3 regions of the Alkalibacillus sp. S2W genome follow, and region 3 is predicted to be linked to each of the others. Evidence: predicted binding sites of a transcription regulator. Region 3 holds the regulator's gene; each other region holds the start of a gene.

Region 1 (2,283 bases), 1.2 Mb from region 3:
AATAAAACCACCTAAGAACGTATAAGCGATAATGACTAATCCACCAATGAGTAACGCGACCATATAGTCATACCCAAATGTATTGCTGAATAAGACAGCGCCACCGACTAAACCGGAAGCTACATAAACCGTGAAGAAAATCAAAATAACAGCTGCTGAAGCACTACGTAATAAACGTGAGTTATCACGGAAACGTTTCTCTAGAAAGTCTGGCAATGTGATTGCATCGCTAGACACCTCTGTATAAATACGCAAACGTTTCGCAATAAACTGCCAGTTCAAATATGCTCCAATGGTTAAACCAACAGCGAGCCATGCACTTCCAAAACCACCTAAATAAATAGCTCCTGGTAAACCGAGAATCAGCCAACTACTCATATCAGATGCCCCTGCACTCAATGCGGCTACACCTGGGCCTAACTTACGGCCACCTAAAAAGTAGTCTGATAGATTATTCGTTAAACGATAACCAATAATACCAAGCGCCAACATCCCAACGAGATAAATAATAAACGTCGTTAAAGTAGCTGTACCCATTATGATTTGTCACGCCCTTTCACCCATGAAATGAACGACAGAACAACGACTAGTAGCATTGGTACAAATAGCCAGAAATACGTACCTAATGAAATGCTGTACTCCATCCAATCTCCCCCTTAATTTAATAGTAGTTCAAATACAACGAAACCAATAATCACATAAATGAATATGGCGATCACAATCAATAGATAGGAGTAACCACTCTTCTTACTTTGGACAACATCTTTCAAAACGTATGTCACCAAAGCCGCGAAGCCAAATACAACAATTATGATGACCATTTCGTTAATGATGAACATCAGAAATGCCTCCTAAAAAGAAGCTCCTTTGTTCCATCATATCAATAGTTATCATGTGAGCGCTAATACATTTTATGATTATTTAAGCGGTTTCATGTTTATACATCTTTAATTCGACAAAAGTTTGCTTTTACCTGCTAAAGTTTTTAATTATCTAAATAATTTGTTATCTCCATTTTAATAAAAGGAACTTAACTACAACAATCATCATTGCTTAAAACCAAACAAAAAACTTATCAAAAAAATAGCTACTAGAGTAATTATTGAAGGTAACCTTAGTACGTTTACGTCAACTCAAATGAACTTTAGCGCCTTATATTCACTTTGTCTAATCATAATTATAACTGTTAAAGCATTTTCACTTTACAAACAAATGTTTATGTTTTAAACTTTTGTTATAGATAGTGAAACGCTTTCATTTTAAGGAGGTGAGTCCGTGGATAAAGAGGAACAGATTCTACAAATTATACGATTCAATCCATATATTACCCAACAGGAACTTGCTGATCAGATTGGGCTATCACGTCCAGCTGTCGCCAATTATATTAAGCGGCTGATCGAAGCCGGGCGCATCAAAGGGCGTGCATACGTCCTTAATGATGAACAAACAATTGCTTGTGTTGGGGGTGCTAATGTTGACCGTAAAGCCCACGCCTTACAAGCAGTACGACTACAGTCATCAAACCCTGTAAAAACCGAGGAATCATTAGGAGGTGTCGCTCGTAATGTTGCCGAGAACTTAGCCCGCTTGAATCTAAGACCTGGCTTGACCACTGTTGTCGGACAGGACAAAGAAGGCGAATGGTTGCGTGATGCGTCTTTCAAGCTTGGCATTGATACGCAAATGATGATGACCTTATCTCAAGAGCGAACAGGAACATACAGTGCTTTCCTTGATCCTAGTGGTGAACTCGTTGTCTCAATGGCTGACATGGCGATTTATGATGCGTTAACGAAACAGCTTATTCAGCAAAAATGGTCCCATATAAAACAAGCAAATGCGATTTTCCTTGATACGAATATTGCTGCTGATGCCTTACAAGAAGTCATTGAACAGTCAGCTAAACAGCAATTAACGGTTTTTGTTGACCCCGTATCATCGATTAAGGCTGAAAAACTACCCAAAGATTTAACAGGCGTACACACCATCTTGCCTAATCAAGAGGAAGCTGAAACCTTATCAGGTGTCACGATTAATCAAGAACAAGATTACGCAGTAGCTTCCCAGAAGTTGCTTGACCAAGGTGTCCAACAGGTTGTCTTAACCTTAGGCGCTAAAGGTATTTATTACTATAACCAAGAGGAATCAGGTTTTATCGAAGCATTACCCGTAGATGTCAAAGATGTCACAGGGGCTGGTGACGCCTTTACTTCAGGTGTGATTTACGGAGCAACCCAGCAAATGTCACTCAGTGAATCTTGTCGTTTTGGACTTGGTTGCGCG
Region 2 (2,283 bases), 780 kb from region 3:
TCCCCTGCCTATACGCTCGGTGTAACAATCGTAACGGTATGGTTGTTACAACAATTTGAAGTGGTCGTTTGGAACGAATCGATTAGCGAAGGCTTATATCAAGTGCCCTTAGATGCAATGGTTTACGTTTTACTAGCATTATTATTGGCCGAAGTGATTTTAGTCATGACGACAAAACGGGCGTTAACTTTTCCGCAATTACAGTCAGGTGACCGAGGAAAAAATGTTATAGCCCATCGAGCGAGTCGGTTAATGCTAGTTCCGTTACTATTTCCGCTACCAGGTGGAACATTAGTATTGAGTGACGCATTTGCCTGGTGGCCGATGTTTGCGATGGATTCAGTCAATATCCAGTTCGTGCTGTTTCCATATATCATTGGATTTTCTCAAATGTTCCGCGGTGTGTTCAGTGAACAGGGCGCTAAGCGAATTGGCTTGAGTGTCTTGTTATTAATGATTATATTAGCTGGTGTGTTCGTTCCACTGATGTCAGTTCCGTATGTACTGATTTCAGTTGCAGGTTTTGCTGTTGTGGCACGTGCTTTCATCAGTCTAATGATTCGCTTCTTTGACCGCGAACGACGTCCAATCTTTCGTCCTGAACCAGATGGTATTACGATTGCTGGTATAATACCAGGGTCACCAGCAGATGAATTGGATGTAGTTGTTGGCGAGAAAATAGAACGCGTACATGATGTGCCCGTGCAGAATGAACATGAATTTTACGATGTTATGAGTGAAAATCGTTCCTATTGCAAATTGAATGTTCAAGACCTTAACGGTGAAACGAAATTCGTCCAACGCCCTATTCATGAAGGTGAAGATCATCAACTTGGCTTCATCTTTGTAAAAGAACGTCCAAGATTCACACTACAAACGACAGAAACATTAACAATGGAATAGATAGGAGAATCTCATTTTGCTTAAAGCAGAATGAGATTTTCTTTTTTAATTGGACAAAGCCCGTGTACAATCATATTCTTTGCAATCAATCCAATGACAAAATATGCTTATGATATGACTGTGTTTTTCGGGCATCTATACAAACGGGTGTTCGTCTGTGTTATACTGGAAATGATTATATAAATTGTGTGTTTGGTGCAACTATAACGAAATTTGGTGCAAGCAGACATGATTTTGAAGCAAGACTATCAAAATCTGAAGCAAGCTATTTAAAATTTGATGCAACACCAATGCCCTTTGGCGCAAGCAATTAAGATTTTGACACAACGTATACAAAATCTATGCAACAACAATAAATGATCATGCAATATGTAAATAGAAACTTTTCTTAAACTGGAGTTGATGATGTGGCGGAAGCATTTCAATTAGAGTCGCAATTTGAACCTCAAGGTGATCAGCCGCAAGCAATTAAGGAGCTTGTGAATGGTGTGCGTGAAGGTAAGCAACACCAAACATTACTCGGTGCTACTGGGACAGGTAAAACGTTTACTGTATCCAATGTGGTTACAGAAATTAATCGACCAACCATCGTCATTGCCCACAATAAGACGCTTGCTGGTCAATTATATAGTGAATTTAAAGAGTTTTTCCCTAATAATGCTGTCGAGTATTTTGTCAGTTATTATGACTACTATCAGCCTGAAGCTTATGTGCCGCATTCCGATACATATATTGAAAAGGATGCGAGCATTAATGACGAAATTGATAAGTTAAGACACTCGGCGACATCAGCTTTATTCGAACGGAATGACGTCTTGATCGTGGCGAGTGTGTCATGTATCTATGGTTTAGGTTCACCAACGGAATACCGCGAGCTTGTCTTGTCTTTACGAACAGGGATGGAAAAAGAGCGTGATCAAGTGTTGCGTGAATTAGTTGATATCCAGTATGCGCGTAATGATATTGACTTTCAGCGTGGGACATTTCGGGTTAGAGGCGATTCAGTCGAGATTATCCCAGCATCAAGGGAAGAGCATTGTATCCGAATCGAATTTTTCGGTGATGAAATTGATCGAATTCGTGAAGTGGATGCGTTAACAGGTGAAATTCTTGGCGATCGTGATCATGTTGCGATCTTCCCAGCGTCACACTTCGTCACACGTGAAGAAAAGATGAAAAAAGCAATTAAAAATATTGAACAAGAACTTCAAGAACAGCTAGCCCATTTCAAAGCGAATGATCAATTACTTGAAGCGCAGCGTCTAGAGCAACGCACGAATTATGACTTGGAAATGATGCGCGAAATGGGATTCTGCTCAGGTATTGAAAACTATTCACGTCATTTATCGTTCCGTGAGCCTGGTTCGACTCCTTATACAT
Region 3 (2,283 bases):
ATCATTTGAATCATACATCACAATTAGTTTTCCAAGTTTTAAATGACCTGCTAATGATGCGGTTTCTTGTGAGACACCTTCCATTAGGTCACCATCGCCACAAATCGCATACGTGTAATGATCAACGACTGGATGATCATCCGTATTGTATTTTGCAGCCAAGAAGCGTTCAGCCATTGCTTTACCTGTTGCCATTGCCAAACCTTGTCCAAGTGGTCCAGTCGTTGCTTCTACACCGTCAGTATGCCCGTATTCTGGATGGCCAGGTGTTTTAGAACCCCACTGACGAAATGACTTTAGATCATCTAACGTAACATTATATCCAGACAAATGAAGCAATGAATATAAAAGCATAGACCCGTGTCCAGCTGATAAAACAAAGCGATCACGATCAAACCATGTTGAATGATTCGGATTGTGATTCATTATTTTAGTCCATAGTGTATAGGCCATTGGTGCAGCTCCCATTGGCATTCCAGGATGCCCTGAACTTGCATTTTCTACTGCATCAATCGTTAATGTTCTAATCGTATTAATTGATAATTGTTCTGTCGTTTGACTCATAACTAAATTCTCCCTTCAATATTGCGATTCTGTTAGATTTATCAACATTTCTATTCTAACAAAAAACACCAACAAATATCGTCATAATTTTAATGTTTTTTATTATTTTCTTGATCTTGCTTTAATTTTTCAGGTGTTACATCCTGTCCTTCTGGATCCACGACTTTCATGGATTGTAATTGGCCTTTAAATGATGAACGGAATGCTTCTAAATATTCTTGACGTAGTTCCTTTTGTTCCTTCTCTTCTTTCTTATTTAATCCTTTTGTCTTCTTTTTGTTTGCCAGTTCATTGATCCGGTCGAGTTTATCTTGAGATAACATTATAATACTCCTTTTGCCTTTATCCATTTATTTTGCCTTAAATTTTCTATTCCAAACTTTATTTTAAATCGTACACCATGTAAAAACAAGAATTGTGTTTAAAACACGAACGAACGTTTGTTTTTTGTGTGAATAGTTGGTATAATGTAACTATTATTAGGAAGCTATTCTATCATGGGATATGGTGATGAGGTGAGCGGAATGACAAAATTATCAAAACGACAAAAGCAAATTTATGAGTTTATTTCGGAAGAAGTCCGAGCAAAAGGGTATCCACCATCTGTTCGTGAAATTGCTGAGGCGGTTGGTTTAGCATCCAGTTCAACAGTCCATGGACATTTATCACGATTAGAAGAGAAAGGTTATATCCGTCGTGATCCAACCAAACCACGTGCAATCGAAATCACACACGAAGATCAGCAAACTGTACAAGAGCGTCATGCTATGTATGCCCCACTGGTTGGTAAAGTAACAGCAGGTGAGCCTATTACAGCTATAGAGAATATCGAGGAATATATTCCTTTACCTAATACTCAAGCGACAGTTGAAGATGATGTTTTTATTTTATCAATTCAAGGTGACAGCATGATTGAAGCTGGTATTCTGAATGATGACTTGGTTATCGTCCGTAAGCAAGCGACAGCAGCAAATGGTGATATTGTTGTTGCTATGACTGAACAAGATGAAGCTACGGTCAAGCGCTTTTTCCAGGACAGTCATCAATATCGTCTTGAACCAGAAAACACATCAATGGAACCCATCATTTTAGACCACGTTACTATTTTAGGTAAAGTGATTGGCGTATACCGTGATATTCATTAATAAAACCCGCGTATGTTTTAACATACGCGGGTTTATTCGTAATGCCCACCAATTTTTTGACCACGATCGAGCGCAATTCCTCCTGATGTATAACTACTAGCTCGCAAAATAGCAGTCGAACCAAATCGTTCGCGAATATGATCAACCGCTTCATTTAACTGTTTTCTATCAGCACGATTATCAAACAGACTAAGTTGTGTGCCAATATCGTCCGTTAAATTGGTTAAAGTCACTGATGCTTTACGAATATGAGCGCCCTCCGTATGGAATTCTTCAAACAACTGCATACACACATCATACATTTCCATCGTGTCATTTGTCGGGACATCAATCGACCGAGAACGGCTAAAATGTTGCCCCATTTCATCTGTATAACGAATCGCTAAATGTATCGTGCGTCCTGCGCGGTCATCACGCCTCGCTCTCCGACATGCTTCATCACATAAATCAAGGAGACAGGCTTTGATTTCATCCTCGGTATAATCCCTAAGTAGTGTAATGCCATGACCGTACCCTTTTTGTTCTGTCTTAGTGAATTGGCCAATCACAGGACTTAAGTCAATTCCCCACGCAT

The links. The regulator LexA, encoded in region 3, represses DNA repair genes until DNA is damaged. The targets are predictions, from matches to a motif close to CGAACATATGTTCG.
Region 1: ACKXGF_RS13580 (carbohydrate kinase) is a predicted target of LexA. The motif match lies at 1,206-1,219, and genes of this name have one in related genera.
Region 2: uvrB (excinuclease ABC subunit UvrB) is a predicted target of LexA. The motif match lies at 1,044-1,057, and genes of this name have one in related genera.

Annotation. Positions count from the first base shown of each region.
Region 1 is NZ_CP177234.1:2,631,425-2,633,707, forward strand. Features, by position in the region: gene putP (sodium/proline symporter PutP) at 1-537, opposite strand, end outside; gene ACKXGF_RS13575 (hypothetical protein) at 657-839, opposite strand; gene ACKXGF_RS13580 (carbohydrate kinase) at 1,276-2,283, shown strand, end outside.
Region 2 is NZ_CP177234.1:2,198,483-2,200,765, reverse strand. Features, by position in the region: gene ACKXGF_RS11590 (hypothetical protein) at 1-903, shown strand, start outside; gene uvrB (excinuclease ABC subunit UvrB) at 1,311-2,283, shown strand, end outside.
Region 3 is NZ_CP177234.1:1,419,662-1,421,944, reverse strand. Features, by position in the region: gene tkt (transketolase) at 1-564, opposite strand, end outside; gene ACKXGF_RS07665 (DUF896 domain-containing protein) at 654-887, opposite strand; gene lexA (transcriptional repressor LexA) at 1,089-1,709, shown strand; gene ACKXGF_RS07655 (DNA polymerase IV) at 1,742-2,283, opposite strand, start outside.